DNA from 2 places in the Halomonas sp. BL6 genome. Region 1 is predicted to be linked to the other one. Evidence: riboswitches for the same ligand, from Rfam matches in the RefSeq annotation. Region 1 holds a riboswitch; the other holds the start of a gene.
The links. A riboswitch is a leader RNA that binds a small molecule or an ion and turns the genes downstream of it on or off. The one in region 1 is predicted to bind thiamine pyrophosphate.
Positions count from the first base shown of each region.

Region 2: linked by a shared signal. The riboswitch ahead of FHJ80_RS08900 (sodium:solute symporter) and the one ahead of tenA (thiaminase II) in region 1 are both predicted to bind thiamine pyrophosphate.

Region 1 covers NZ_VDGL01000001.1:337,330-342,937, forward strand. Annotated here, with positions in the region: gene FHJ80_RS01500 (DUF2955 domain-containing protein) at 1-573, shown strand, start outside; gene FHJ80_RS01505 (CsbD family protein) at 680-865, shown strand; gene FHJ80_RS01510 (NAD(P)-dependent alcohol dehydrogenase) at 1,009-2,088, shown strand; gene thiC (phosphomethylpyrimidine synthase ThiC) at 2,106-4,022, opposite strand; gene tenA (thiaminase II) at 4,048-4,716, opposite strand; TPP riboswitch at 4,802-4,933, opposite strand; gene FHJ80_RS01525 (SMI1/KNR4 family protein) at 5,321-5,608, shown strand, end outside.
Region 2 covers NZ_VDGL01000003.1:477,853-483,460, forward strand. Annotated here, with positions in the region: gene FHJ80_RS08890 (hypothetical protein) at 1-176, opposite strand, end outside; gene FHJ80_RS08895 (peroxidase-related enzyme) at 357-947, shown strand; TPP riboswitch at 1,013-1,116, shown strand; gene FHJ80_RS08900 (sodium:solute symporter) at 1,106-2,485, shown strand; gene FHJ80_RS08905 (diguanylate cyclase domain-containing protein) at 2,560-3,990, shown strand; gene FHJ80_RS08910 (magnesium transporter CorA family protein) at 4,008-4,976, shown strand; gene FHJ80_RS08915 (sugar MFS transporter) at 4,973-5,608, opposite strand, start outside.

The DNA.
Region 1 (5,608 bases):
ATGTACACCCTGTTCCCCGATAGGGAACCCCGCCAACCGCCACCCAGGGGCAGCAAATCGACGGCGCAAATCCGCCATGAAACCCTGATTGGCAGCATCACCGCCACGCTTTCGTTCGTAGTGTTTCAGGTGTTCGATCTGCGCGGGTCGCTCTCGGCGCAAATGGCCACCATCTTGATTCTGTTTACGCTGGGCTACTTTGGCGCGCAGGTGTCGGCGGCCAAGCGCGCGGTGGGCACGCTCTTGGGCTGTAACCTCGCGCTGGTGATGCAGCTGGCGCTCTACACCCAAAGCCACCACTTTCTGCTGGTGATTCTGCTTTATTGGCTGGGTTTGATGCTGTTTGCGCGGGAGCACATCTTGGAAGGGGGCGTTTCCGGCATCGGGTTTGGCGGGCTCACCACCATGGGCATTCTGTTCGGCCAGTCGTTGGGGCCACAGCAGGACTTAGTCTACAGCGCGCTGTATCGCTTTTCGTCCATGAGCATAGCGCTGATCGGCACACTGTCGGTGATGATTTGTCTGCACTATCTGCTCAACCGCTGGGAACCTACTCGCCTGCCCGAAAAGTAGTTGAGGAAATTTTTTAACGACGCACTACGCTGAAAAGAGCCGCCGTCGACGCCCCATGCACGCGACGAGCGGCCTTTTCCCTCCTAACGGATTAGAGGTGTTCGTCATGGCAAGTGGCAAAGAAGACAAAGTGAAAGGCGCGGCCAACAAAGCCGCCGGGAAAGCCAAAGAAGCCGCCGGTAAGGCCACCGGCAGCAGCAAAACCGAAGCCAAAGGCAAAGCCCAGCAAGCCAAAGGCGAACTGCAAAAAGGCAAAGGCGATGCCAAGGAAGGGGCCAAGAAGAAAAAGTAATTCTCGATGGCACCCCATCATCCACCGGAGCCCAGGCTCCGGTGGCTGTTTTGGCACTTTACGTGACCCAGCGCACGATTTGCGGCTGCTATTTCACGCTTAATGGCAATGTGTCATGACTCCCCTCACTGAGGACGTGCCCCATGCCTACCATGATGAAAGCGGCAATTTTCGTTGAACCCGGCCGCATCGAAATCGACGACAAACCCATCCCCGAGATTGGCCCGAACGATGCCCTGATGCGCATCACCACCACCACCATCTGCGGCACCGATGTTCACATCTTAAAAGGCGAATACCCGGTAGAGCGCGGTTTAACCATCGGCCACGAGCCCGTGGGGGTGATTGAAAAACTCGGTGCCAACGTCAAAGGCTACCAAGAAGGCCAGCGGGTGATTGCTGGCGCGATTTGCCCCAGTTTCACCTCTTACGCCTGCCAGGACGGTTGTTGTGCACAGGATGGCGGCCACCACAGCCACGGCTACAAGCCCATGGGCGGCTGGCGCTTTGGGAACACCATCGATGGTGCCCAGGCGGAGTACCTGCTGGTGCCCGATGCCCAAGCGAACCTCTCGCCCGTCCCCGATGGCCTAACCGACGAACAGGTGCTGATGTGCCCAGACATTATGTCGACGGGGTTTGCCGGTGCGGAATCCGCAGGCATTAAAATAGGCGATACGGTGGTGGTGTTTGCCCAAGGGCCAATTGGCCTGTGCGCCACCGCAGGCGCGCGGCTGCGGGGGGCGGGCATGATTATCGCCGTAGACGGTGTGGATGAGCGCCTGCACATGGCCAAGCAGATGGGCGCGGATGTAACGCTGGATTTCCGCAAGGTCGATGTGGTGGAAGAGGTGCTGAAACTCACCGGTGGTCGGGGGGTAGACGCCGCCATCGAAGCGCTGGGCCTACAGCAAACTTTTGAGGCCGCGCTACGGGTGCTAAAACCCGGCGGCACGCTCTCGAGCCTGGGGGTCTACTCTGAAGACCTCACCCTTCCGCTGGGTGCGTTTTGTGCAGGGCTGGGCGATCATAAAATCATTACCTCGCTGTGCCCGGGTGGCAAAGAGCGCATGCGCAGGCTGATGAGCATGATCGCATCAGGCCGCATAGATCTGGGCCCGCTGGTTACGCACCGCTACGCGCTGGAGGATATCGTGGAAGCCTACGACCTCTTCTCCCACCAGCGCGATGGCGTGCTAAAAGTGGCGCTTAGCGCTGGCTAAGCGCCACCGGTAGCGGGCTATACCTCTTGGTACAGCTCGCTACCTTCTCGGCGGAATTTCTCCGCCTGCTCCTGCATACCGCGCTTCACTGCTTCGGCATCGCTTTCAGCGGCGTTTTCCGGGGCGCGGTCGCGGTAGGTGTCGCGCACTTCCTGGCTGATCTTCATGGAGCAGAACTTCGGCCCGCACATGGAGCAGAAGTGGGCTACCTTGGCGGAGTCCTTGGGCAGGGTCTCGTCGTGGTACTCCCGGGCGGTGTCCGGGTCCAGCCCCAAGTTGAACTGGTCTTCCCAGCGGAACTCGAAGCGCGCTTTAGATAGTGCGTTATCGCGCCGCTGCGACGCCGGGTGACCCTTGGCCAAATCCGCCGCGTGGGCAGCAATCTTGTAGGTGATGATCCCGGTTTTCACGTCATCCTTGTTGGGCAGGCCCAGGTGCTCTTTCGGCGTCACGTAGCAGAGCATGGCGCAGCCAAACCAGCCAATCATCGCCGCCCCAATGCCCGAGGTAATGTGGTCGTAGCCGGGGGCGATATCCGTCACCAGCGGCCCTAGGGTATAGAAGGGCGCTTCATCGCAGCACGCCAGCTGCTTATCCATGTTCTCTTTTACCAGGTGCATGGGCACATGGCCGGGGCCTTCGATCATCACCTGCACATCGTGCTTCCAGGCAATCTTGGTCAGTTCACCCAGTGTTTCGAGTTCAGCAAACTGCGCTTCATCGTTGGCATCGGCAATGGAGCCGGGGCGTAGGCCGTCGCCCAGCGAGAACGCCACGTCGTACTGCTTGCAGATCTCGCAGATCTCCTCGAAGTGGGTGTAGAGGAAGCTCTCCTGGTGGTGATACAAGCACCACTTCGCCATGATGGAACCACCACGGCTGACGATGCCGGTGACACGGTTGGCGGTGAGTGGCACATAGCGCAGCAGCACTCCCGCGTGGATGGTGAAGTAATCCACCCCCTGTTCCGCCTGCTCGATGAGCGTATCGCGGAAGATCTCCCAGGTAAGGTTTTCGGCAATGCCGTTGACCTTCTCCAGCGCCTGATAGATGGGCACCGTGCCAATCGGCACCGGCGAGTTGCGGATGATCCACTCGCGGGTTTCATGGATGTTCTGGCCGGTGGAGAGGTCCATGATGGTATCCGCCCCCCAGCGGATGCCCCAGGTCATCTTGTCTACTTCCTCTTCAATGGAAGAGGTGACCGCCGAGTTACCCAGGTTGCCGTTGATCTTCACCAGGAAGTTGCGGCCAATGATCATCGGCTCGCTTTCCGGGTGGTTGATGTTGTTGGGAATGATCGCCCGGCCACGGGCCACCTCGTCGCGCACGAACTCGGGGGTGATCTCTTTGGGCAGGCTGGCGCCGAAGCTCTGGCCCGCATGCTGATGGCCCAGAATGCGCTCTACTTCCGCCGTTCCCAACGCCTGGCGGCGCTGGTTTTCCCGCAGGGCGATAAACTCCATTTCCGGCGTGATGATGCCCTGGCGGGCGTAGTGCAGCTGGGTCACGTTCTTGCCCGCTTTCGCCCGGCGGGGTGTGCGGCTTAAATCAAAGCGCAGCTGGGCAAGGGTGGGGTCGTTGGCGCGGCGCTGGCCGTACTGGCTGGTGGGGCCATCCAAAAACTCGGTATCGTTGCGCTCTTCGATCCAGGCGCGGCGCAGTTCCGGCAGGCCCTGGCGCAAATCGATGCGGGCGTTGGGATCGGTGTAGGGACCGGAGGTGTCGTACACCAGCAGCGGCGGGTTCTGCTCATCCACGCCGCTGGTTTTGGTGGGCGATAGGGTGATCTCCCGAAACGGCACGCGAATATCCGGCCGCGAGCCTTCCACGTACACCTTGCGCGAGCCGGGCAGCGGCGCCACTGCGGCGGCATCGACCTGGGCGGTTTCGGCTAAAAAGTGCGCGGTTCTGCTTTTGACGGTCTTGGTCATGACGGTTGCTCTATGTTGTAGGAGGTTATTCAGAAAGGTCTAAACCCATCTGCCAGAAGTCGATTTCCAGGCGGGTGGCATCGCGGAAGATCTTGCTCAGCTCAGCAAAACGGGCGGGGGTGACATCGGCCAAGCGGGCATCGAGCCACGCAAGCTCTGCCTGCATAGCGGCTTGGAACTCCTCGCCTTCGTACATGGCGATCCAAGCGTCAAAAGGGTTTTGCGCGCCGCGCAGCGTAGAGGGTTGCGCGTTCAGCCAGTTGGCGATTTCGCCGTAGCCCACCAGGCACGGGGCCAGCGCCACGTGCAAATCGAGCAGGTCGCCGCGATTGCCGGTATCCAGCACATAGCGGGTGTAGGCCAGCGTGGCGCGGGCTTCGGGGAGTTCGGCAAGCTCCTGCTCGCTGATGCCCCACTCCTGGCAAAAGCCCACATGCAGGCCCAGTTCCACATCCACGATGGCTTTCAAGCCCTCGTGAGCCTGGCGCAAATCCGCCAGGGTGGGGCTTTTGTAAGCGGCCAGCGCGTAGGCGCGGGCGAAGTGGATCAAGAACAGGTAATCCTGCTTCAGGTAGTGGCGAAACGACGCCTCAGGCAGCGTGGCGTTGCCCAGCTGGCGCACGAAATCGTGCTCGATGTAGGAGCGCCAATCGTTCTGGCAAGCGGTGGTGAGATCGGTAAAGCGGTAGCCCATATTGGATGCCTCCGGTGGTACAGCGAACCGGCGCACGGGCGAAAGGAGAGTGAGTTGGGGCAAGGTATCAGGTGAACACGGCGCACCCCAACCACCGCTTGATTCCTACGCCGGTACTAGCCGGATCAGGTTCAACGGGCCCCGCCGTGACGACTTGCTGTAGCAGCCAGCCGTATAGCGATCTCAGCCGGTTCCACCGGCACCCCGTCAAGCAGTATTCAGCGCAGTGTAGGAGGCGGGTGGGGGAGATGCAAGGGGGCGTATTTTATTGGGCGCACAGAGGTGGTCTGCCGTGAGAGCAATAAACGACAAGAAAAAGGCGATGGCGTTGAGTGCTTGACCCCCATGGTTACCTTGACGCGTTCCATCAGTTTCATGAGGAAATGGCTCCATATTGCTGTTTATAAAAACAGTAATATTGAGGTGAGTAAAACGCGCAAGCCCGAGAATTTTGGCTACATCGCCAAAATTCTCTTTGCACGCTGTAGAATCAATGAGGTAGATTCAATTTGGTGGCTATGAAACCTCAGTCATTGTGATGTCACGTTCATTGAGGTTTCATGGCAGGACGTATAATCACTGTTAGGTGCGCGAGTATCAAAGTATGAGATGTTGTAGCAGAGAACTCAAAAATCCAGACATCGTTGACGGAACTGCATACTTTGTTTGCCCTGAATGCGGTGGTGTTCGAGAAGTTGAAAACTATCGAGTTTACACGCACGAAGAAGCTCTTAGTTACTTCAAGGAAAAATATGGATTCACACTACCTAAAGAGTATGTGAAATTCTCCGAATCAGAAGAAACTAAGGTAGTTAAACTCCCGTCTTGTGAAAACGAAACTCTACAATACTATTTTGGTGAAGGCTTTTACGAAATTGGCACGTTTGCAAGC
Region 2 (5,608 bases), on a different contig from region 1:
TGAATCACACGAAGCGTGACCAGGCCGCGCTGCATAGGCTGGGCCAGCAGGGTGTGAAGCATGACACGGATATGCAACTGACGCTCATCCGTATCGTTCTCGAACGCACGGTACGGGTCTGCGAACAGTTCATGCAAACGCCCTGGCGTGTGCTCTTTTGCTTCGGAGTATGACATGGTGGTTTCCCTGTAAGTACGCCGCTTGGCTAGCCGAATAGCGTACGGCTTTTATGACATTAGATCACTAAAAGTATGGCGAGCGTAAAGCCATATGAAAAGAGTCTTTAGTTAGCAATTTGTTACGGATAAAAGTGAGTTGGTAGTGGGACTCTACTTCAAAATAAAAAAGGAGCCTTTATGGCTGCATCGATCAGTCGGTTCAAACTTCCTGACACTCTGGATAATGTTCCCAATGATATTCGGGAAGCCATGTTGGCCGTGCAGGAGAAAGCGGGCTTCGTGCCCAACGTATTTTTGATGTTGGCTCACCGACCCGACGAGTTTCGCGCTTTTTTTGCGTATCACGATGCGTTGATGGAGCGACCATCGGAGACGCTGACCAAAGCAGAGAAAGAGATGATTGTCGTTGCGACCAGTGCCCGCAATCGCTGCTTGTACTGTGTCGTCGCCCATGGCGCGCTGGTGCGTATCTACAGTAAAGATCCGTTACTGGCGGATAATATCGCCATCAACCATCGTGTGGCGGGATTGAGCGAGCGTCATCGGTTGATGCTCGACTTTGCACTGCACAGTGCCATCGATCTGGGCGAGTTTTCAGACGAATGGCAGGCGCGTTTAGAGGCAGTGGGGTTCACGCTGGATGATTGCTGGGACATCGGTGCCATTGCCGCGTTTTTTGGCATGTCCAACCGCTTGGTGACACTAGCTGGAACACCGCCCAACGCCGAGTTTTACCTGATGGGGCGTGTCCCCAAGAAAGTGGAATAAGCAGCCCGGCCCCATGGGCAAGGCTTTACTAACGCACCACTTTGCTTGAGGATACTGCCTCCACTCACTGTCGCCAGGGGAGCCCCAATGGGGCTGAGAATGCGCGCAACGCAGACCCTGGAACCTGATCCGGTTCGTACCGGCGGAGGAAGCGCGACATGCCTTACCTAACGTCTTTCGTGTTAGGCGCAGCGTTATGCTGCTTTGCTTTTCTGGGTCTTCGGGCACGTTTCAGTGGCGGCTCGCTGGATGACTATGTCACCGCCCGTAATTCGCAAACGTCGGCCACCCTGGGGCTCTCCTTTTTGGCGTCCGGTATGGGGGCTTGGATACTCTTTGCACCCCCTGAAATCGGCGCATTCGTAGGGCCCGTGGCGCTACTGGGCTATGCCCTTGGCTCGGCGCTGCCGTTCATCGTTTTGGGTCTCTACGGGCCTAAGATACGCCAAGCACTGCCCGAGGGACGCAGCATTGCCGAGTTTGCCGACGCCTGCTATGGCAAGGGGGTACGCCATTTCGTGGCGCTCGTTTCCGTGGCTTACATGGGCTGCTTCCTGGCTGCTGAACTCACCGCCATCGGGGCGATTACCGCGCTGCTCTCCGACGTGCCTCCCGCCGTGGTGATCATCGGGGTGGCGCTCACCACGCTGGTGTACACCGTCATGGGCGGGCTACGGGCAAGCTTGGCCACCGACCGCTGGCAAGCGTGGCTGCTTTTGGCGCTGCTGCTCGCCGTCGCCAGCGTGACGCTCTGGCGACTGCCCAGTATGCCGAATGACGCACAACTCCCGTCGCTCCCCATCGGCAGCTCGCTCAGCGTGGCGTTGACGCTGGTGATCGCCGTGACGGCGGCCAACTTGTTTCACCAAGGCTATTGGCAGCGGGTATGGGCGGCCCAAGACGACGCGAGCCTGGGGCACGGTGCCTGGTTGGGTGGCGGCTTGACCGTACTGGTCGTCATGGTGATCGGTGGCGTAGGTATTATGGCAGCGATGAGCGGGGTCAGTCTCGGCGAGCCGCCCATGCCGTTTTTTGCGCTGCTTAGTGATGCCCCGGTATGGATCACGCTGCCTTCATTGGTACTGGCCGTCACGCTGGTCACCTCGAGCGTCGACACCTTACAAAACGGCATTGCGTCGCTGTGGGCCAATGGTCACCGGCCCGAGGCCCTCAACAAGGCGCGCTGGCTCACCGTGGCGATCATGCTGCCTGTGATCGTGATTGCCTTGCAAGGGCTCTCCGTGCTGCGGCTATTTTTGATTGCCGATCTGCTGTGTGCAGCGATCGTGGTACCGGTGCTGCTGGGCTTGTGGCAGCGTATGACACCGATGGCAGCAATAAGCGGCGGATTGGCGGGGCTCGTAGGGGCCGTGCTGCCTGGCTGGATCGATCAGGGCAGCGTCAGCGCAGGGGTAATGGCCGCCACGTTCCCCGGCAGCGTACCGACGTTAGGCCCGTTCGTAGGGGCGCTGCTACTCTCAACAACGGTCAGCGTGGCGTTGGCTCTGGTGAGCCGTCAACGTGTCGAAGTCCGTTAATCAAGGCGTTAAGCAGGACATTTCGTTTCGCGTTATGCTGTTAAGGGTTTGATGACCATTTAGGTGTGATCGCCATGAGCCACCTGTTACCCCCCAACGAAACTGCCCGTTTGGCTGCGCTTAACGAACTGGCCCTCCTGGATACGCCAAACGAGCCCGTTTTCGATCGGATCACGCGATTGGTCACCGTGCTGCTCGGCGTTCCTAAATCTACCATCAGTCTGATCGACACCGATCGTCAGTGGTTCAAGTCTCAAGTGGGCATGGCGGTATCGGAAACACCTAGGGACGTCGCGTTTTGTGCTTACACGGTACTCGAAGATGAGCCGCTAGTGGTCGAAGACGCTCAGCAAGACGCACGCTTCGTGACCAATCCCTACGTGATGACACCTGGCGGCATCCGTTTTTATGCCGGGATACCGCTGCGTAGTTCACAAGGGCTGGTCCTCGGATCGCTATGCGCCATGGACAGCCAGCCACGCAGCTTAAGTGACCAAGAAAAGGCTGCGATGCAAGATTTGGCCGATATCGTGATTGGCGAAATCCACCTGCGCGAACGGCTCATCAACGAGCAGAAGATTCGTGCCGCCACTCAGCAGGCGCTCACGGCGCTGCATCAAAGCCTCGAGCAGCGTATCGAGCAGCGAACCCGCGAACTCAATCTGGTGATCGAGTCGGCATATGATGCCTATTTAAGCGTCGATGAGCAGGGGCGCGTGCTGGATTGGAACCATGCAGCCGAGAACATGTTCGGCTGGCGTCGCAAAGAAGCCCTCACTCGGCCGATTACATCGCTCATGTTTCCCGACGGAATCACCAGTGACGATGTCGCCATGCCGGTGACCGGAGAAGCCCTACGGCGCGATGGCGTTCGCTTGCCGGTCGAGGTGCGACTGAAGCGTTTCGAGGTGAATGGCCGCCCACGCCGCAGCTTGTTCATTCACGACATTACCGAACGCCAGCAGCTAGAGCGCCTACGCGACCAGCAGGCCCGAGAAGACGTGCTCACCCGTTTGCCCAACCGCCGCGCCCTAGATGAGCGTTTGCCGGAGGCAATGGCACGGGTACGCCGTACGCTCGCACCGCTGGCCGTGCTGTTTCTAGACCTCGATGGGTTCAAACGCATTAACGATCAGCACGGCCATGCCATGGGGGACGAGCTGCTGCGCGACATCGCGAGCCGTCTCCAGCGAACCGTCCGCGAGACGGATTTCGTTGCCCGATGGGCGGGAGATGAGTTCGTCGTGCTGCTCGAGGGGGTGACCAGTGACGCACCGGAGCCGCTGGCCCATAAGCTGATCGAGGTGATCGAGGAGCCGCTCAGCGCAGGTGGCGTGACCCTGCAAGTAAGTACCAGCATTGGTGTGGCGCTGTTCGTCCACGACGCGGCGGAGACACCTCAGGAGTTATTGAAGCGCGCCGATGAGGCCATGTACAACGCCAAACGCGCAGGCAAAGCGCGTATCGCGCTGGCACGTCCGGCGGATACGTCTGCCCCCTATTAACGAACCCAAGGACGAGTATGATTCGTTGTCTATTGACCACCCCAGAGGGCGACGTGCGCGAGGGCGACATTCGCCTGATGGACGAGTGGATGCGCATGCCCACAGCACACTTGTGGGTCGACATGAAAGGAGAGAGCGAAGCGCAGGAGCGTGAGATACTGGAGCGCTTCGAGTGTCACCCGATGGCCATACAAGACGCCCACAAAGAGCGCCATCCGCCGAAAATCGAAGAGTTCGACAATCACACGCTGATCATCTATCGCGGCATTTCCTCGTTCGATGCCCAACTAAACTTCGTACCTCAGCAGATCTGTTTCTTCGTCGGCGAACGCTTTTTGGTGACCTTGCACCCCGGTGAAGCGATGAGTATCGAACGCTTACTCAATGAGCACGGCAAAACGCTATTGGCCCAGTCACCCGAGCAGGTGGCACTGAGAGTGATGTACACCTCGGCGGGCTTTTATATCGATAGCTTGCTGGAATTCGAAACGGAGCTCAGTGATCTCGAGGACGAGCTGCTAGACAATGGTAACGACGTGTTGATGCGTAAAATCACCACGTATCGCTCGCGTCTGGTCAAAATGCGCCGGATCTTCAGCTATCACAAAGGCATCACCCAAGAGCTGACGGCGTACGACTACGCGCACTTGCCGCGAGGCGAAAGCGAAACGCTGCATGCCATAACCGATGTCGAAGAACGTTTCGAGCGACTCTACACCCTAACGCAAATGTACTACGACATTTGTGGCGATCTCGTCGACGGCTATATCTCCATTTCATCACACCAGTTGAACATCACCATGCGGGTGTTGACGGTGATTACCGCTATTTTCGTCCCGCTAACCTTTATCGCCGGTATTTACGGCATGAACTTCGAGTACATGCCAGAACTGAGCTATCAGTACGGCTACTTTTTCGTTTGGGGGGCCATGCTAGGGATTGGTGGGGTGCTCATTTGGCTGTTCAAACGGAAACGCTGGTTTTAACCCCCTTGTCGAACCGCCAATTGCCGCAGACGACTGGCCAACAGTAAGAGCCCCAGCGCAATCAGTAGCCAAAGCGTGGCCAACAATATAGGAAACGCCCCCGCACCCGCCAAATCCAGCAGCGGGCCGGTCAGTGACGGAATGACCAGCGCCCCGCTGCCCGCGGCGGTAAAGATGGCGCCGGTGGTGCGCCCGCGCATGACGATCGACTGGTTGCACAGTGCAAACAGCGTAGGGAAAAACGCCGAGGCGGAGAGGCCAAACAGCAGCGCGCCAGCGCTTGGCGGCAGCGCGTTGAGGTGCAGACCTGCCGCTGCGCTCAGCCCCAGCGCTAGGCAGCCAGCGAGCACCTGCCAAGGTGAGCAAACGCGTAGTAGCGGGATGGCGAGCAGGCGTCCCGCCGAGAGCGCCAGCCAGAACAGCGTTGCCAGCAACGCCGCCTGCTCGGTGGTTAATCCAGAGAGCGTACCGTATGCGGTGACCCAGCCGGCGAACGTAATTTCGATGCCCACATAAAGAGAAAACAGTAGCATGAATAGCCCCAGCAAGAGCGGGTCGCGGTGTTTGAGCGTAGCCAAGGACGCGGGATTAGGGTCAACGGTGGGCATGGACGGGCTGACGAAGCGCGACAG